One region of the Ureibacillus endophyticus genome, then DNA from elsewhere that is predicted to be linked to it. Evidence: riboswitches for the same ligand, from Rfam matches in the RefSeq annotation. Region 1 holds a riboswitch; the other holds the start of a gene.
The links. Region 1 has a riboswitch for S-adenosylmethionine ahead of NKR20_RS13565 (methionine ABC transporter ATP-binding protein). Riboswitches for the same ligand answer to the same signal wherever they lie in the genome.
Positions count from the first base shown of each region.

Region 2: another riboswitch for S-adenosylmethionine. It lies ahead of NKR20_RS01410 (O-acetylhomoserine aminocarboxypropyltransferase/cysteine synthase family protein); the one in region 1 lies ahead of NKR20_RS13565 (methionine ABC transporter ATP-binding protein).

Region 1 covers NZ_JAMYWW010000001.1:2,735,909-2,746,541, reverse strand. Annotated here, with positions in the region: gene NKR20_RS13595 (acetyl-CoA C-acetyltransferase) at 1-858, shown strand, start outside; gene NKR20_RS13590 (acyl-CoA dehydrogenase family protein) at 934-2,715, shown strand; gene NKR20_RS13585 (arsenate reductase family protein) at 2,825-3,181, shown strand; gene gcvH (glycine cleavage system protein GcvH) at 3,260-3,643, shown strand; gene NKR20_RS13575 (toprim domain-containing protein) at 3,792-4,136, shown strand; gene NKR20_RS13570 (thioredoxin family protein) at 4,233-4,535, shown strand; SAM riboswitch class I at 4,600-4,704, shown strand; gene NKR20_RS13565 (methionine ABC transporter ATP-binding protein) at 4,829-5,854, shown strand; gene NKR20_RS13560 (methionine ABC transporter permease) at 5,847-6,515, shown strand; gene NKR20_RS13555 (MetQ/NlpA family ABC transporter substrate-binding protein) at 6,573-7,445, shown strand; gene NKR20_RS13550 (glutamate biosynthesis transcriptional regulator GltC) at 7,635-8,549, opposite strand; gene gltB (glutamate synthase large subunit) at 8,669-10,633, shown strand, end outside.
Region 2 covers NZ_JAMYWW010000001.1:274,318-284,950, reverse strand. Annotated here, with positions in the region: gene NKR20_RS01440 (HAMP domain-containing sensor histidine kinase) at 1-1,393, opposite strand, end outside; gene NKR20_RS01435 (response regulator transcription factor) at 1,670-2,368, opposite strand; gene NKR20_RS01430 (DMT family transporter) at 2,519-3,412, opposite strand; gene NKR20_RS01425 (MerR family transcriptional regulator) at 3,550-3,780, shown strand; gene NKR20_RS01420 (homoserine dehydrogenase) at 3,867-4,853, opposite strand; gene NKR20_RS01415 (hypothetical protein) at 5,203-5,592, opposite strand; gene NKR20_RS01410 (O-acetylhomoserine aminocarboxypropyltransferase/cysteine synthase family protein) at 5,882-7,189, opposite strand; SAM riboswitch class I at 7,309-7,425, opposite strand; gene NKR20_RS01405 (glycerol-3-phosphate acyltransferase) at 7,569-8,201, shown strand; gene nfsA (oxygen-insensitive NADPH nitroreductase) at 8,403-9,137, shown strand; gene NKR20_RS01395 (hypothetical protein) at 9,286-9,720, shown strand; gene NKR20_RS01390 (hypothetical protein) at 9,741-10,633, opposite strand, start outside.

The DNA.
Region 1 (10,633 bases):
GGGCATTCCAAAGCGATTATTGCTGGTGGCGTTGAATCGATGAGTTTAGTTCCGATGCCGGGTAATACGGTTCGATTAAATCCGAAACTTGCAGAGGAAGCACCTCAATATTACATGAGTATGGGGCATACAGCGGAAGAGGTAGCGAGACGTTATGAAGTGTCAAGGGAAGATCAAGATGCCTTTGCGGTTCGTTCTCATCAATTAGCTGCCAAAGCGATTCAAGAAGGCAAGTTCAAAGATGAAATCGTTCCGGTTGAAGTTGTGAACTATTATGTAGATGAAAATAACAAATTACAAAAGAAGACGTTTATTTTTGATACAGATGAAGGGATTCGTCCTCAAACATCAATGGAAGTGTTAGCAAAACTTCGACCAGCCTTTAACATCAAGGGTTCTGTTACAGCAGGCAACTCATCACAAACTTCAGATGGTGCAGCAGCTGTGTTAGTGATGGATCGTGAGGAAGCTGAAGCACAAGGGTTAACACCTATGGCTAAATTTTTAGGCTTTGCAGTTGGAGGAGTTCCACCTGAAGTAATGGGAATTGGACCAGTTGAAGCCATTCCAAAAGCTTTAAAAATAGCTGGTTTATCTCAAGACGACATTGACTTGTGGGAGCTAAATGAAGCCTTCGCATCTCAATCGTTACAAGTTGTTCGTCATTTAGGACTTGATATGGATAAAGTCAATGTAAATGGTGGTGCCATTGCCTTTGGTCACCCACTTGGAGCAACAGGTACGATGCTTACGTTAAAACTAATTCACGAATTAAAACGCCAAGGTAAAAAATATGGAGTTGTCACAATGTGTATCGGTGGCGGTATGGGTGCAGCTGGCGTATTTGAACTGCTATAAATTGTAGTTTGGCGGATATCCCCGAGAAATTGGCGGAATTGCATATACGATGATAAATAATTGGGAGGAATTAATATGGTTCAAACAACGAACATTATTAAAGGTGGAAGTTTCTTAATTGAAGATGTGGACGTAAATCGCGTATTTACACCAGAAGATTTTACAGATGAGCACAAAATGATTGCTCAAACGACTGTAGACTATGTAGAAACTGAAGTAAAACCGGTAGTTGAGAACCTGGAAAATCATGAATTTGAACATTCCGTACGCCTATTAAAAAAGGCTGGTGAACTGGGGCTTCTTGCGGCAGATATTCCTGAAGAATATGAAGGTCTAGGTTTAGATAAAGTTTCATCAGCATTAATCGGTGAAAAAATGTCTCCAGCTGGTGGCTTCTCGATTACTCATGGTGCGCATGTTGGGATCGGTTCTTTACCAATCGTATTATTCGGTAACCATGAACAAAAATCAAAATACTTACCAAAACTTGCTTCAGGTGAGTTATTAGCAGCCTATGCATTAACAGAGCCAGGTTCAGGTTCAGATGCATTAGGTGCAAAAACGGTTGCGAGATTAAACGAAGCAGGTACGCATTATATTTTAAATGGTGAAAAACAATGGATTACAAATGCTGGATTTGCAGATGTGTTTGTTGTTTATGCAAAAATTGATGGTGACAAATTCTCTGCATTTATCGTTGAACGTAAATTCCCTGGTGTTTCAGTTGGAGCAGAAGAGAAGAAAATGGGGATTAAATCTTCTTCAACACGTACATTAATTTTACAAGATGCAGAAGTTCCAGTAGAAAACTTATTAGGTGAAGTTGGTCGTGGTCATGTCATCGCCTTCAACATTTTAAACATTGGTCGTTATAAATTAGGGGTTGGAACAGTTGGTGCTAGTAAGCGTGCATTTGAGCTAGCTGCTGCTTATACAAATCAACGTCAACAATTCAAAACGCCATTATCGAGCTTTAATTTAACAAAAGAAAAACTTGCAACGATGGCATCTCACCTATATGCTTCTGAATCGTTAAACTATCGTACTGTAGGATACTTTGAGGATCGTTTAAGTCAATTAACAGACGAGGAGCAAAAGGACGGAAGAGCAGTTGCCGCAGCGATTGCTGAATATGCAATTGAATGTTCGATTGCTAAAGTGTTCGGTTCTGAAACATTAGATTATATTGCAGATGAAGCTGTACAGTTACATGGTGGCTATGGCTTTATGGCGGAATATGAAGTAGAAAGAATTTACCGTGACTCTCGTATTAATCGTATTTTTGAAGGTACAAACGAGATTAACCGTTTAATCGTACCAGGTACATTTATGAAAAAAGCATTAAAAGGTGAATTACCACTTCTTCAAGCTGCACAAAAACTACAAGAAGAATTGTTAATGCTTATGCCAGAAGAAATTGGCGATGAGCCATTAGCACAAGAGAAATATCTAGTGAAAAATGCGAAGAAAATCGGCATTTTAGCAGCTGGTGTTGCAGCACAAAGATTTGGTACAAAATTAGAAGCAGAGCAAGAAGTACTTGTAAACATTGCGAATATCGCAAACCAATTATACGCAATGGAATCGGCAGTGCTTCGTACAGCAAAAGCGATTGAACGTGACGGTGTAGAAAAATCGAAACAAAAAATTCTATACACAGAGATTTTCTGTCAAGAAGCCTTTGCAGAAATTGAAAAAGAAGCAAAAGAAACAATTATTGCTTCTGTTGAAGGCGATGCAGGTAGAATGACACTATCAGCACTTCGCAAACTAACACGTCATAACCCTTATAATTTAATCTTGAAAAAACGTGAGGCTGCACAAAAGCTAATTGAAGCTGAAAAATATGTTGTTTAAATAATAGGGGAGGAGGTGTTTAATAAAAATGCCTCCTTCTTTTTATTATCAGAAGAGTGAAATATTTGTTAAAATAAGTTTAAATATTAACTTTTAAGGAGCACTCTTCATGACAATTCAATTATTCCAGTACCCTCGTTGTACAACTTGTAAAAAGGCAGCAAAATGGTTAGATGAACATCAAATTGAATACGAAAACATTCATATTGTGGAACAAACACCTACAAAAGAACAGTTAAAATCGTTTTGGGAATTAAGTGGTCTTCCATTAAAGAAATTTTTCAATACTTCTGGTATGAAGTATAAAACATTAGGGTTAAAGGACAAATTAAGTACGATGACAGAGGATGAACAGTTAGAACTTTTGGCTTCTGATGGTATGTTAATTAAACGCCCAATCGTTACAGATGGGGGAAAAATAACACTTGGCTTTAAAGAAGAAGATTTCACAAATACGTGGAAATAAAAATAGTTATTAACTTGTTTTTACTGTAGAAATATGTCAAACTTATAATCATATTACATATGTTTTGGAGGGGTTTTTGTGAGCACACCAAAAGAATTACGTTACTCAGAAGAACATGAGTGGGTAAAAGTAGAAGATGGAAAAGTACGCGTTGGAATTACACATTTCGCACAATCTGAATTAGGTGACATCGTATTTGTTGAGTTACCACAAGTTGGTGACGAAATCCAAACAAACGAACCATTCGGTAGTGTAGAATCTGTAAAAACAGTTTCTGAACTATATGCGCCAATTTCTGGTAAAGTAGTAGAAGTTAACGCTGACCTAGAAGATAGCCCAGAATTTGTAAATGAATCTCCATATGAAAAAGCTTGGATGATTGTTGTTGAACCAACAGATATCTCTGAAGTAGAAAGTTTACTAACAGCTGAGCAATATGAGGAATTAATTGAAGCTGAATAAGAATATAATATATTAAAAACGCCAGATTAGCACTGGCGTTTTTTTTTACAACAAAATATACTAATATAACCACCTTCTTTTTTGGATATGCTTTGCATATTTTTCACACATTTTTAGCAAGTTTACTTACAAATCGTGGGGTGAGCAAATGATTGTTGAAAAGTGTATAATTGTTGAGGGTCGATCGGATAAATTAAACATTGAGCCAATTTTTGCAGAACACGTACAAATTATATGTACGAATGGGACAATTAGTGAAGATGCGCTATTAGATTTACTTGAACCTTTTGAAGAATGTAGATTTTATACTTTGTTTGATGCAGATAAATCAGGAGAAAAGTTGAGAAAGCTTACAAAAAGAATTTATTCTGAAGCTGTTCATCTTTTCATTCCAAGAACATATATCGAGGTTGCGAATGCTCCGAAAAAAGTATTGGCACAGTTGTTAAATGAGGCGAGTTTTTCTGTTCATAAACAATATCTATCTTCTTAAAAATAAAGGAAATATTAATTTGCGACTTTTCCCATACTATGAGCAAAAGTCGCAATTTTATTTTGTCACAAATTATTTAGAAATTGAGTTGATTTTATGGATGAATGGACGATACAACAATGGGAACAAAAACTAACTGAAAACGAAATTGTAGCCTTTTATTTGTACACTCCTATGTGTGGGACATGTGCAGTCGCTTCAAAGATGTTATCGGTTGTTGAAGAAGTATTGCCTAACACTCCAATTGGTAAAGCGAATATTAACTTTATGGAGCAACTTGCAATGGATTATAAAATAGAAAGTGTCCCTTGTTTGCTTATACACCGCGATGGAAAACTTGTTGAAAAAATTTACGCTTTCCAATCCGTACCATTTCTATATGAAAAGTTGAAAATCTAGTTGACTTTATAAATCTATCATGATAAAGTTACTCAAGAAGTATTACATTAATTGAATATCGTACCTCTTATAAAGAGCGGCGGAGGGAAGTGCCCTATGAAGCCCGGCAACCATCACAAAAGTGAAAAGGTGCCAAGTCACGCGAAGTGGATACTTTGGAAGATGAGAGAACGGTTCGTATAAATATTAAATAAATTGCGAAACCCCTTCTACTTATCTTGTAGATGGGGTTTTATTAGTAATAATTACCTAATTACATATTGTCTATGGCAGCGAAATAAAGGAGAATTTTTATGATCGAATTAAAAGACATCTCGAAAATATACAAATCAAAAAATGGTGAGATCACTGCTGTCAAAAATGTAAATTTATCAATTAATAAAGGTGAAATTTTCGGAATTATCGGATATAGTGGCGCTGGAAAAAGTACAATGATTCGCTTACTTAATGGCCTTGAGAAACCATCGAACGGAACAGTTACAGTCAATGGTAAGCAAATTTCCTCTATATCAGGAAACGAACTGCGAAATGCTCGCCAAAAAATTAGTATGATATTCCAACATTTTAACTTACTTTGGTCTCGTACAGTCGCGGAGAATATTGCATTCCCGCTAGAAATTGCAGGTGTATCAAAAACTGAGCGAAGTAAACGTGTGAAGGAACTGATTGATCTAGTTGGTCTTTCAGGAAGAGAAAATGCCTATCCTTCTCAGTTATCTGGTGGTCAAAAGCAACGTGTAGGCATTGCCCGCGCATTAGCGAACAATCCTGAAGTATTACTTTGTGACGAAGCAACAAGTGCACTAGATCCTGAAACGACTGATTCCATTTTAGAACTATTGCTTGATATTAATAAACGTTTAGGTTTAACCATTGTTCTCATTACCCACGAAATGCACGTAATTCGGAAAATTTGTAACCGTGTTGCAGTAATGGAAGCTGGACAAGTAGTTGAACAAGGAGACGTTCTACGAGTGTTCCAAAACCCACAAGCAGAAATAACGAAGAACTTCGTAATGCAAGTTTCTGGAACAAAGGAATCGAAAGAATCAATTGAACAAATTTTAGCAAACTATCCTACAGGGAAGATTGTAAAATTAACGTTTATAGGAAATAAAACTGAACAGCCGATTATTTCACAGCTCATTAAAGAGTTTGGCGTAGAAGTAAATATTGTTCACGGAAACATTTCACAAACGACAGGTGGCCCATATGGAACATTAATAGTTCAAATAGATGGAGACCCTACCAAAGTGAAACAAGCATTAGAGCTATTAGATCAGCAAGAAGTACAAACGGAGGTGATTGATCATGCTTAGTGGATTCTTTCCGAATGTACGATGGGACAAATTGTGGGAAGCTACATATGACACATTGTACATGACAGTCATCTCTACAGGAGCTACGTTTGTTTTAGGTTTAGCTATTGGGATTCTTTTATTTTTAACGAGTCCTCACCAAATTTGGGCGAATAAAATAGCGAACTTTATTACGGGTTCTTTAGTAAATATTTTCCGTTCAATTCCATTTATTGTATTGATTATTTTATTAATCCCGTTCACAAAATTTTTATTAGGGACAATTCGTGGAGTAAATGCGGCATTACCAGCATTAATTATCGGTGCTGCGCCATTCTATGCACGAATGGTTTTAATTGCTTTACGTGAAATTGATAAAGGTGTAATTGAAGCTGCTCGATCAATGGGAGCAAAAACTTCAACTATCATTTGGAAAGTACTTATCCCAGAATCAATGCCTGCATTATTATCAGGGATTACTGTTACAGCTGTTACATTAGTAGGTTATACTGCGATGGCAGGTATTATCGGAGCTGGGGGATTAGGGAACTTAGCATTTATCGATGGTTTCCAACGTAGCCGTGATGATGTAACTCTTATGGCTACAATTGTCATTCTTATTATTGTATTTGTGATTCAGTTTATTGGAGATTTGATTACTTCGATAACTGATAAGCGTTAATTAGGTGCTCACGGAAAATCCGTTGACATAAAGAAAATTAAAAAGGAGAAATACAAGATGAAGAAGTTATTATCGTTCTTATTCTTAGCAGTATTCGTATTAGCGTTAGCAGCTTGTGGCTCTAAAGAAGACGAAAAAGCTACAGAAAGTAAAGCAACAGATGAAGGTACAGAAGAAACAACTACAAATTCAGAAAAAGTTACGTTAAAAGTAGGGGCTTCTAACGGTTTACATGATATTATTTTAGAACAAGCTAAACCTATTTTAGCTGAAGAAGGTATCGAATTAGAAATCGAACCATACCAAGACTATGTAATGCCAAACCAAGATTTAGATTCTGGTGAATTAGATGCAAACTATTTCCAACACATTCCTTACTTAGAAACTGAAATTGCACAAAAAGGTTATGATTTTGTAAATGCAGGTGGAATTCATATCGAACCAATCGGTATCTATTCTCAAAAATATAAATCTTTAGACGAACTTCCAGATGGTGCAACAATCATTATTTCTAACTCTGTTTCTGACCAAGGTCGTATTTTATCACTTTTAGAAACTCAAGGATTAATTAAATTAAAAGACGGTATCGATAAAACAGCTGCAACTGTAGATGATATCGTTGAAAATCCTAAAAACTTAGAAATCGATGCTAACTCTGCTCCTGAAATGTTAGTAACTTATTATGAAGAAGGCGAAGGCGATGCAGTAGTTATTAACTCTAACTTCGCTATCGACGCTGGTATTAACCCAGTTGAAGATTCAATCGCTATCGAAGGATCTGAATCTCCATACGTAAACGTAATTGCTGTTCGTGCTGAAGATAAAGACAACGCAGCAATCAAACGTCTTGTAGAAGTATTACGCACTGACGAAATCCAAAACTTCATCCTTAACGAGTGGGGCGGCGCAGTAGTACCTGTAAATGAATAAAGGTGGCGTCTGAAAAGACATTTTGAGACGACACCTTTGCGACGAGGATGATGACATCTTGATGTGATCACCGCAGGAGCAATACTTTTCAGCAATACTGTAGAGGGCTGTACAGAAAATCTATCTGTACAGTCCTCTTTTTAATAGGTGTTATATTCTGAATTAACCCCAATAAAAAAACTACCCGGTTTAAACCGAGTAGCCATTAAATTGATTAATTCGAGAGAAGAAGGTGCTGACGAAATCTAAGAATACTTTTTCAGATGGCCCTAATTCTCGATTTGTTGGATAAATCACTCCGACTGTACGCGTGATAGACGGATTTTCAATTTTCATTTTCACTGTTAGACGTGGTGTAATATCAGATAAAGAACTTTCCGGAAGTAATGTGATCCCAATTCCGGCTGCAACTAGCCCTTTTAATGCATCCATATCTTCCCCTTCTGATGTAACGTTCGGAACAAAGCCTGCAGATTTACATGCATCCACTGCTACTTTATTTAAAATATAACCTTCAGGGAATAACACGAAATTTTCCTTCCGTAAATCAGCTAAATTTAATACTTCTTTTTCAGTTAACGGATGAGATGCAGGAAGTAATGCATGAATCTTTTCGCTAAAGAGAATCATGGTATTAATGCTCTCGTCCTTATTCGGGACAGGCCCTAAAAATGCTAAATTTAAATCGCGATTTTTTACGGCATCAATTAAATATCGATAAGATCCTTGGCGTAAATGAAATGAAACGTCTGGATATTCTTTTTTAAAGGTTGAAATAACGGTTGGGAGTACGTAACTTGCTAAGCTTGTAGGGAAACCAACTTTAATTGTCCCTCTTGCAGGATCTAAATATTCTTCCACTTGTTTGGCTGCAAAATCAATTGCCTTCAGTGCGGTAACACAATGTTCCAAAAACAACTTACCTATAGGTGTTAATTTTACATTACGTCCAATCCTCTCAAAAAGTGGAGTACCAAGCTCTTCCTCTAGGTTTGCGATTTGTCGACTGACTGCTGACTGTGCTACATGGAGATGTTCGGCTGCTTCTGAAATGTGTTCACGTTCTGCGACCTCAACAAAGTACCTCAATTGGCGTAGTTCCAACATTTTCACCCCGTTTATCTATTTATTAGATTAATTCCATCCAATCTATATATTGTTTATATTATTTCAAAAGACGTAGAATGTAAATAAGATAAATAAGAAGTTTTGGAGGGATTTACATGAGTTTTCACCAACTACCGGATGCACAAGGTCTTTATTCACCAAGTTTTGAACATGATGCTTGTGGAATTGGTTTTTACGCAAATATTAAGGGACGCCCTTCACATAACATTGTAAAAAATGGTTTAGAAATGTTATGTCGCCTGGAACACCGTGCTGGACGTGGTGGCGATGGTAAAACAGGTGATGGCGCCGGCTTGATGGTTCAAATTCCAGATGCATTTTTCAGATTAAAATGTCCGGAGCTAGAACTACCAGCAAAAGGGGACTATGGAGTAGGTCAATTCTTTTTCTCTGAAAATGTAGAAGAGAGAGAAGCCATTGAGCAAAGAATTAATGAATTGATTGAAAGTGAAGGTCAAGTTTTAATTGGCTGGAGAACAGCACCTACGAATAAAAAACTTCTAAGTGATATTGCAAAATCTACTGCACCAGTAGTTCGTCAAGTCTTTATTAAAAAGAATGAAAATATCGAAAATTCTTTAGACTTTGAACGAAAATTATACTTAATCCGCAAACAAGCAGAATTTTGGGCGAAACAAAATAATTATAAATTCTATTGTCCTAGTTTGTCTAGTCAAACAATGGTATTTAAAGGTTTATTAACTCCGGAAGAAGTTAGTGAATTTTACGTTGATTTACAAGATGACAGCTTCATTTCTGCCTTTTCAATTGTACACTCACGATATTCGACAAATACATTCCCAAGTTGGGAAAGAGCACATCCAAACCGTTACATTGTTCATAACGGAGAAATCAATACATTGCGCGGAAACATTAACTGGATGACTGCTCGTGAACAACAATTTGTTTCAGAAGCTTTCGGTGAAGATTTACAAAAATTATTGCCGATAATCGATCATTCAGGATCAGATTCATCTATGTTAGATAATGCTTTTGAATTTTTTGTTCTTGCAGGTAGAACACCAGCGCATACAGCAATGATGTTAATCCCAGAACCATGGACAGAGAATCCACACATTTCAAAAGAGAAAAAGGCATTTTACTCCTATCATGCAAGTTTAATGGAGCCTTGGGATGGTCCTACTGCAGTATGTTTCACAGATGGTAAACAAATTGGTTCTATCTTAGACCGAAACGGCTTACGACCAGCCCGTTACTATGTGACAAAAGATGATATGATCGTTTTTTCTTCTGAAGTGGGCGTTGTGGATATTGAAGAAGAAGAAGTACTTTATAAAGAACGATTAAGTCCAGGTCGAATGTTATTAATCGATTTAGAACAAGGGAAAATTATTTCCGATGAAGAGCTAAAAAGTACAATGGCAGCTGCAGAGCCTTATGCAGAATGGTTAGAAGAAAATTTAGTAACGTTAGAAGAAACTGAAGAAGCACCAAAAAAATTAGACCAACTGACTTTACGTCAAAAAACGTTTGGTTACACATATGAAGACCTTCATAAATATATTGTTCCAATTGCAAGTAGTGGGAAAGATCCAATTGGTTCGATGGGTACGGATACACCATTAGCTGTATTATCTGATCGACCACAATCATTATTTAATTACTTTAAGCAATTATTTGCCCAAGTAACAAACCCACCAATTGATTCAATTCGTGAACACATTGTTACCTCAACAATGACACTTTTAGGAGCTGAAGGTAATCTTCTACATCCAAATGCAGAAAATGCAAGACGAATTTTCTTAGAAACACCGATTTTAACAAACGATGAATTACAACAATTAGTTACTTTGAAAAATAATCATTTCAAATCTACTACTCTAACACTAGAGTTCAAACAGTCATTAAAAGATGAACTAGATCGCTTATTTAAAGAAGCAGAAGCGGCAATCGATCAAGGAGTATCATTACTTATTTTATCTGATGAATTACAAGATATTTCAACACCAACGATTCCAGTTCTACTTGCAGTAAGTGGTTTACATCAACATTTAATTCGTGTAGGTAAACGTACTAAAGTAAGTCTTATCGTAAATAGT
Region 2 (10,633 bases), 2.5 Mb from region 1:
TTTTAGCTTGTTCTGTTAAGGATTTTCTTACTCCTTCACGTAAATGATTTAAGTTTTCTGCGTGGTTTGCTAATGGTGATTTCCCTTTTACTTTAATTGGAGTCGTTAATCTGCCCTCTGCCATGTCCTTCGTTTGTTTCATTATCAAGTTTAGGTAGCCCATACGACGAAGGAAGATTATCAGAGCAGGTAATCCTATAAAGAATAGTAGAACAACATATACAAGTAGTAATCCACCGTCCAACATTGCTCCAGCAAAGCCTAATCCTGATAAAAATGTAATTACCATTATTATGACAGATTGTATACCAATTGAACGATTTAAAAATAAATCTTGTATTCCATCTGCTAATCTATATAAAAACGCTTGTTTAAATTCTTGTTTAAATTTTTGTGCATTGCTTAAGCATTCCTTAATCCATACTACTCCTAATACAACAATCGTAATTGAAATAAAAAGTAGTATAAAATTAAATAGTACATCTACTACATAATTGGTTAAATTATAGTAGTAAGTAACATTACTGATAAGATTACTCATCGAATCTATCAATGCATAAGCAAATAAAGCTGAAGTCAATACGATGACAATTCGAACATCAATCGGTACTCGTAAAAACCACTCTTTTAATCTTGATGAGAAATTAAAGTTTTTAAAAGAAGGTTTTGCAATAGTAAACAAAGCTATTATTGTTAAAATTCCAGTAGCCCAAATGGAATAAAAAATAATTTTAGCCACTGTAAATGACTTATACTCTGTACCAAATTGAGTTGCATTTAACATACTTTTAGGAATACTAATACTCCCTTCAAATTGAACTGTTTCGTAATTAAACTCCATTTGATTAATTAATGTAACACTATCATAGTTTCCATCAGAACCAACATAAAAATAATTATTTACTGTAAAATACGGTTTTTGATTACCATATTTTTCGGAAAAAATTGTTACATTAGAATTTCCTGAATCAAAGTGTTCACCAGTATCTACATTGACCAAATTATAAGAGAAATAACCATAGTTATTTAAAAATTCCTTCGCTGCTAACTTCTCTTCTTTTGCAAACTTTTCAATGAGTTGTTCCTTTTGTTTTCTTATTTTTTCTTCCACATGTTTATCATCGGAGAAATTCTCTTTTATATCTTCTATCTTAGCATCACGTTCTGCTATTAATATTTCTTTTAATTGTGCGTCCCCAGATTCATCCGCTTGTAAAATTCGATCACTATATTGCTCGCGAATATTTGCTACTTGTTCGGATAATGTACCGTAATAGTTACGATGAAAGTCAATTTCTTCTTGTGTAACTGTAATCGATTCTTTTGCTTTTTTCTCATCAAACGGTTGCAACACATAACGTCCAAGCTGTTGTTTAAAGTCTTCCTTCGTCATTTCAAAATTAGAGGATTCGAAATAGTTGCTGCCTATATATTTATGTGCATTGAGAATAAAGAGCACGCTAGAAAAAACTACCCACGTAATTAGAAAAAGAGAGAGGAGTGATTTAGCATTTAACTTCATTTATATTTTCCTCCTCAAAATAGTTTTATTAATAATTGCATTGCATTATCATAATGTGAACTTAAAAACTTCCATGTGGCAAATCCGATATACCCCATCCCAATAATGCTCGCTATTAGGCAGGTAATGGTAATGTAAGTCTCAATTTTATTTTTCAATTTTATATCCAATGCCCCACACAACCTTTAAAAACCTTGGATTTTTAGGATCAGCTTCGATTTTTTCACGGATTTTTCGGATATGCACTGCCACTACATTTTCTGCGTTATAAGCTTCTTCATTCCATACCAATTCATAAATCTCGTTAATTGAATATACTCGTCCAGCATTTTTTAATAAAAGCTCTGTTATTTTGTATTCAATGGGTGTTAGTTTTACAAGTTCCCCATCTAAGCGGACTTCTTTTGCATCCACATCAAGGGATAGCCCATTCACTTCAACTTTTGATTTGGATTGTCCATCATACGTTCCTAACTGGACATATCGTCGTAATTGCGATTTAACACGTGCTAGTAATTCTAACGGGTGGAAAGGTTTTGTAACATAATCATCTGCCCCAACCGATAACCCGTGGATTTTATCAGAATCCTCTGCCTTAGCGCTTAACATAATAATAGGAATATTTTTTTCTTCTCGTATTTTAAATGTTGCCGTAATTCCGTCCATATTTGGCATCATTATGTCTAATATGATTAAATGAACTTCATTTTCCTTTAACAACTGTAATGCCCTAAGTCCATCAGCAGCTTTTAAAACATTATATCCTTCATTTTTTAAATAGATCTCTATGCCATCTCGAATGTCTTGATCATCATCTGTCACAAGTACCGTTAATTTTTTCTCCACTGACCTCACCTCATCCCTTTTTCTTATGTTTCCATCATAGTTTTTGAATCTTAATAACTGGTTATTATAATTCTGAAGAAATTCTTAAGATTGTATGTAACATTTAATAAGTTTAATAAGGACATGCTAAGTTTGCATGTCCTTATCCTATCAACTTGAGGGTTCAATTTCCTCATTTATAGCATTATGTGCTTTTCTACTACCTAATGTTAAAACAATAATCCCACCTAATAACATCGCTACGCCTACCCATGATGTAGGACTTAAATATTCCCCGACTAGAAAGACTCCGAGAAGTGCAGCTGTTAGTGGTTCAGCTAAGGATAATGTAACCGCAGATGAAGAGCTAATTTTCTCTAAACCACCTAAAAATAATATATAAGCTACACTAGTTGCTGCTAAACCCATAAATACGATTGGAAATAGGTTTTGCTTGTCCATTGCCCAAGACACTCCATCACCAGAGAAAGGTAATAACATAATAGAGCAAATAGAGAAAGTCATTGCTACTGCTGGTAATGTTTCTTCATTTTCCGTTAACTGCTTACTACAATTCGTATAAAGCGCAAACATAAACCCTGCACATAAAGCGAGAAGAACTCCTATCGGATGCACTGTAGCTTCTCCACGGTTAACAAAGAGCAATATACAACCAACGATAGCGAGAATAGTTGCAATTCCCCAAACTCTATTTGGTTTGCTCTTCCAAATAGCCCACTCAATGATTCCCGAGAAAACTGGAGAGCTTCCAATTGTAACAACTGTACCAACAGCGACTCCAGTAAATCGTACAGATGTAAAAAATAAAGATTGGAATAAAGCAATAGTTAATGCAGCGAGAATTGTCCATTTCCACGACCATTTGCGAAAATTAATTTTACGCATGAACAATGCTGCTATCAGGAGTACCCCTCCCCCAATAAGTGAACGTACCCCCGCTACGGCAATCGGTGATATCCCTTCTTTCAGGAACGTTTGTGTTGTACCTACCGTTCCCCAGAGAATCGCAGCAAGTAACACAAATATATATGGCAATAAATTCAAATGAGAACATCCCCTTAAATTCATAGTTTACTCTATATTGCAATACTACCATTTTTTAGAGGTATATCAAAATAGGTTACGTAGAATGTTATAATAGAGAAAATCAACGGAAATGAGTTTGATAGGAGAGCTTAAACATGTACAAAACTGTAGCTGAAACTGCAAAAGATATTTCAATGCCGGAAGATCAAGTACTCCGCTATATTTATGCTGGACGAATTAAAGCGGTTTACGATGGTGAGCAGTATTTGATCAATAGCTCGCAATTTGATACTTATCATGAGCAATTGGCACGCATAAAGGAAGAGATCGAAATTTGGCGAAACACTCCAATCCCAGAAGACATTGATGTAAAAGATGAGGATTAAAATTCCGCTCATATTCAGCTAAAGCGTATATAAAAAACCATCCTGAGGCGTCAAGTTGATAAACCGAACGCAACAAGATGGTTTTTTTATATTGTCACGACAAAGCCCGCACGTTTGCCGATAATTTCTGCATAATCTTCTACCATTACACTTGCAGTAGGGTACATACCTGCACCTGGTCCTACTAAAGTTAAAGTCCCGATATAATTTGTCTCCATTGTCACTGCATTAAACACATCATCAATTGGGTACAATGGATGTTCTTTATCCACTACCATTGGTCCAACTTTCGCAATGATTTTCCCATCCGATAGACGTTCAACTTCTGCTACGTGACGATAACGTAATCCTTGTTCTGTCGCTTCTTTTACTTGTTCAGAAGTAATTCCATCTATACCAACGACTTCAACATCAGCCCAATCTGGTTGTTCTCCAAAAGCTAAGGCTGATAAAATCATTAATTTTTTGAACGCGTCTTGCCCTGATACATCATTATATGGGTCAGCTTCTGCATAACCTAAGTTTTGTGCTTCACGAAGCGCTTCATCAAAAGACCAACCTTCTGCACGCATTTTTGTTAAAATATAATTTGACGTACCATTTAAGATACCTTGAATTCTAGTAACATCGTTAACTAGTAAAATGTTTTTCATTGTTTTAATAACAGGAACACCGCCAGCAGTTGTTGCCTCATAACCAACGAATACACCATTTTGCTTTGCTAACTCCTGCAACTCTAACCCGCGCTTTGCAAACATCACTTTATTTGCTGTAACTACATGACACTTATGTTCTACAGCCTTTTTTAAATAAGAATAGGCAGGTTCTTCATTTACGATTGCTTCAAATACTACTTGAATTCCTTTGACTGATAGAACATCATCTATACTATCTGTTAGCAAGTGTGCTGTACCAGGTACACGTTCTCTCGTTGTATCACGAACTAAAATCTTTGCTACTTCTAATTCAATACCTAGTTTATCTCGAAGCTCCTCTCTTTTTTCATTTAATATATGATATATCCCTTGCCCTACTGTGCCAAAACCTAAGATGGCCGCCTTTATTGTTGCCATTCCTATACTCGCCTCCATCTTTACTATACGTCCTTCTATTTCATATGCTCGTTAGATAAACCTATTTTACAAATATAAAAACAAATAATTCGAAAAATTTAACTTAAGAGAATTTTATCTTATATTCAGACGGAACTCAAGGAAATTCTTCTCATGATGGACAATTGTTTTTTTAAGAAGGTCAGAAAAATTCCAATTTACTTTTAATGCATAATATATTTATTCATTAAACTTTACATTAAATAATGTTCTTATAATGCCCAATTACAACCACTATTTAAGAAAATAAAAAACTGCCTAAAATGCACATTCAGGCAGTAAAAGAGATGTTATAAAGGGAAATGTTTAATTAAGATACTTTTCTAATAAGGCTCGCTTTATACTTATTTATTATTTCTTTCATAATATTTTCTTCTTCCATCGTAAAACGTGGTACACCATATGTTCTGTAAACTAACTGGAACTGACCGAATTCTAGCTCCCAATCCTTCGCAGGTTCATCAATATGACTCTTTCCATACTCTTCGTATGCATCTTTCACTTCTTTCACAATATACCCATTTTGAGCGAAAGAATGTACTTGTTCAGAAAATGCGTTATGACCATATATTTTATTCCACACCGTCGCAACATCCGCTAATAGATGTTGTAAAGCATCAGCATTAATAAAAATATGTTGTTCGTTTAATTCAAAAATAAAATAAGCTGCGATATTTTGTGCACTATAGATATTTCCCATTTTACAACACTCCTTCATCTCTCTAGGGGTGTAGCAGTTGTTGGGGGACAACCGCTACAGTTTTCTAATTTCATATATATTCAAAAGCTAGGGGATGCTTTGAACGCGATTTTCAATTATTTACCTATATTATAAGACCGATAACCTTAATTGTCAATAAAACAAATGAATTTACTAGGTTTTAAAATAAAAAGTAAGTAGCCTAATGAACGGCCTTTAGTTTGGTTGGCGAAAACCAGCCTATTCACGAAATGATGTGAATCAGACAAGCTTCACCAAGCGAACTAAATTACTTTTTATGCATTTGTTTGGTAACACCTTCAACAGCTACAGCTAAAGCTTGTTCTAAATCAGCAATGATATCTTCAACGGCTTCTAAACCAATTGATAAGCGAATGAGCTCTTCAGATACACCTGCAATTTTTAATTCTTCAGCAGATAATTGTTGGTGAGTTGTTGAAGCTGGATGAATGATTAATGATTTTGCATCTCCAACGTTTGCTACGCGAGAGAATAATTGAACATTATCAATCACTTTGCTTCCTGCTTCTCGTCCACCTTTAATGCCAAATGTAAGCATAGAACCAAAGCCATTTTTTAAGTACTTTTTCGCTAATGCATGCGATGGGAAGTTTTCTTTCCCTGGATAGTTTACATATTCCACAGATGGGTGGTTTTCTAAAAACTCTACAACTTTCTCTGCATTCTCACCGTGTCTTGTATAACGCAAATGAAGCGTCTCTAAACCTTGTAAGAAGTTAAATGCAGCATCTGCACTTAATGTTGGTCCAAAGTCACGTAGTAATTGAACACGCAATTTTGTAGCAAATGCAGCTGCAGCAGTGTCAATTCCATAACGTAAACCATGATAAGACTCGTCCGGCTCTGTAAATCCTGGGAAGCGACCTTGTGTCCAATCGAACTTACCAGCATCAACGACAATGCCACCGATCGTTGTTCCATGTCCACCAATCCATTTTGTTGCAGAGTGAACGACAACATCTGCACCAAATTCGATTGGGTTTGATCCGTATGGGGATGGGAATGTATTATCGATAATTAGCGGAAGTCCATGCGCATGAGCAATTTCCGCAACTCTTTCAATATCTAAAACATTTAAACTTGGATTACCAATTGTTTCAGCATAGATTGCTTTTGTATTTTCAGTAATTGCCGCTTCAAAGTTTTCTGGGTTTGATTCATCAACAAATATTGTTGTAATTCCGTAGCGTGGCAGTGTATTTGCAAACAGGTTATATGTTCCACCGTATAATGAACCAGCAGCTACAATTTCATCCCCTACCCCTGCAATGTTTAAAATGGAGAACGCTATGGCAGCCATCCCTGAAGATACAGCTACTGCTGCAGTTCCACCTTCTAATTTGGCAACACGTTGCTCAAAAACATCGACTGTTGGGTTCATAATTCGGGAATAGATATTACCTGGTGTTTCTAATGCGAACAGTTGACGAGCATGCTCTGTATTTTGAAACGCATAAGCAGTCGTGCGATAAATTGGTACAGCAATTGCACCTGTTACTGGATCTGGTTTTTGTCCACCGTGCAATAGAATTGTTTCTGGACGTTGTTGTGACATGTAATCTTCCTCCTAGTTTTTATTCGATGGATGATCGCATTTAATAAGGAGGACTTTATTTAGGGAAAAACAAAAAGCCCTCTTATATAAGAAGAGGGCTGCTAGTTGCATTTTTCCTCCCCTTATCTGTCAGATCAATCAAAATCTGTAGGAATTAGCACCTTAGTAAACACTTTATGTATTCACTGGTTGCCGGGCATCATAGGGCCTATTCCCTCCGCCACTCTGGATAAAGGTATTTGATTCATGTTCCATCGTTGTACTTACTATAAAGCATAGTAATCAACTCTGTCAACTATTAATTTTAAATTTTTTGAAACTTCTTTCATTTCCTCAGAGTATAATAGAAATAACATCTATTGGAAAGGAGTTTTTCAGAATGCTAGTTACTTTGTTTTCCGTTCTTATAGTTGGTTATTTAATCGGATGCATTCATGGTTCTAACTTCGCTAAATTATTATCCGGTGTAAATTTGAAAGAAGTTGGTCATGGAAATGCCGGAGCATCAAATGCAGTATTATCTCTCGGATGGAAATATGGTGTACTTGTTGGAATAATTGATATTGGTAAAGGGATCGTCGCAATCATTCTTGGTCAATTTTTACTTTTAAATTATACAACCTTTACCACAGAGCAAATTTCAATACTTCTTTATTCCATCGGAGCCGCTGTTATTTTAGGACATAATTTCCCCGTCCATATGAATTTCCGCGGTGGAAAAGGTACTGCATCTTTAATCGGCATATTCATTACACTTAACTGGCAGATGGGGTTAATTGCAGTATTGCTTCTTATTGTCATTTCCCTTATATCAAATTATTTAATTATCGGTGTATTTGCCCTTTATTTGATATTTGCTATAACTGCTATCATACAAGAACCAACAATCTGGCCATTTTTCATAACATTATCTTTATTCATTATAGCAATCATCTTACATGTTGAAAATCTAAACCGAATGCGTTTAGGAACAGAACCAAAAATTACGTCTGCTTTTAACAAAAAACCATAAATTAACAAAAATGCCGTAAATTTAACTTCAAATTAACTTTACGGCTTTTCACCTCTCCTTCCTCCTCGGTAAAACACATTTTGAAATTACCCTCAATCCCCTATTTTGTATTACATTTCAAAATAGTCTAATATAGCTTTATAGGGAATATTTCTCTAAATTATTCTATTTACTACATTACATACAAAGGGGAGTTTTAGTATGTCAGTTAAAGAGGTATTACGTAGTCATTCATCTGTTCGAAAATACACTGGAGAACAAATTCCGAAAGAAACGGTTATTGATCTAATCGAAACTGCACAAATGGCAGCAAGTTCCCATTTTGTTCAAGCCTATAGTGTTATTTGGGTAACTGATGAAGAAAAGAAACAAAAACTAGGTGAACTATCTAAGAATGAATTTCAGTTTAAAACAGCAGGTGCTTCATTTTTATTTTGTGTAGACTTTAAACGTCTTCAAATGGCGGGGCAAAAACATGGAGTTGAGATTGTAGCAGACAGTGCTGAAAATGTACTTGTTGGGGTTGCAGATGTAGCAATTTTTGCTCAAAACTTCGTAATCGCTGCAGAAGCAGAAGGTTATGGTATTTGTTATATCGGGGGTGCACGTAACAACCCTGCTGAAATTAGTGAATTATTCAATTTACCAGATTACGTTTTCCCACTCTTTGCTATGACAATTGGAAAACCTACAAAACGCAACGAAACAAAACCAAGATTACCTGTAGGAGCAATCCTTCATGAAAATAGTTACGATACAGAAAAATACAATGAACTGTTAGATGAATACGATTCCATTATGGAGAACTACTATGCAAGTCGCAGTTCAAACCAAAAGATGTCTAATTGGACAAAACAGATGGCGGATTATTTAATTGAGCAAAAACGTCCTTACATGAAAGAGTTTTTAGCATCAAAAGGATTTAATTGGAAATAAATAAGAATTTATAGGGAGAACTTACCTGTTTATATAGTTAAATGGTAGGTTCTCTTTTACATAAATACGGTAATATAGTAATCTAATAATTCCCCGATAACTTTGATAAACTACTAGTATTATTTGTAAGTTTAAAGGGGTGTTATAGATGTATCAAAATAGACAGGTCGCATTGTCTTTAGAGAGACAACAGAATAAAAAAATACGACATTATTATCGTGTTTTAGCAGACATTAATTTAGAACTTGCAAAACTTCACAAAAATATAGAATTGAAAATTAATAAAGAAGCCTATAAACACATTACTGATTTTGTAAATCAATATATTTCTTATACAACGGTTTGGAATATTAAATTTATCTACAATTTGGAAAGCCCTGAAGTGGCATTGATGCAAATTTTCCATTTAGAATATATTTTTAAACACGAACTAGAAAGTCGCTTTGTACATGAGCGACAGATATTACAAAAGAAAAAGGATCTGTTTGATAAATTAAAACCTTACACAAAAGAACATGTCCAGTTAAGAAAACAACGATTGATAGATTATCTCAATGAAAAAGAGAAAAACCTGACAAGATAATGCCCGGTTTTTCTCTTTTTTTAGTTAGATACAACACCTTCGATTTCCATCTCTTTTACAGGGAGGAATAATTCTTTCGTATTGTAGTATATTACTACAACCTTGTCACCTTCTTGTAAATAAATTGAAAGTGGTGTATTTTGAGAACTTACTATAAAGTTTTGCCCAGTGTTCAATAAGAACGAAACAACTGTATAATCCCCTACACGTTCTTTATAAACACGTACAACCTCACCTGAAATTGTAGCTTCTTCAGCACTTGAAGTTCCATCCACAGATCCCCCACCTCTTCTTAGCGCTGTCTTATACTGTTTCAACGCTTCGTTCGGTGTTACACCATATGCGGAAATTTCAGGATTTGCAGCTGATACAATAAAGTAGTTTTGTAAAAAACCGTTTGAGTCTAATACTGGTGCTAGCCAACTTGCTTCGCCATAGAAGTTATAAAGAATCGGCATTTCACCTTGCCATTCCTTTTCAATAAACTTTTTCTCAATAATATCTAAAGCACCTTGAGAATCCATATATGATTCTTCCAAGTTACCTGTATAATACGTTGCTTCACCTGTTCTTGCATGAGTTAAAGAATAGCCAAGCATTGAATCTACGCCCTCTTTTGGACTCGTGAAATCAGTGAAGTAGTACATTTCCCCATTCTCATTAAAGATAGGACTAACATTTGCTTCTGTTCCTTCATCTGAAGGTAACTTCACGTCCTTTTTACCAAACATACTATTCCAGAAGCCATGAACATATTTACCAAAATAGCTATTTTGTAAACTTACCGCTTCTGGTGAAACCGCACCATCAATAAACTCTGGTACTTCATCTATTGTTAAATTCTCTGAATCACCAGTTGCCGCATCCACCATAACGATTCCCTTCACATCAAAACCATTTCGAGCAGAAATGA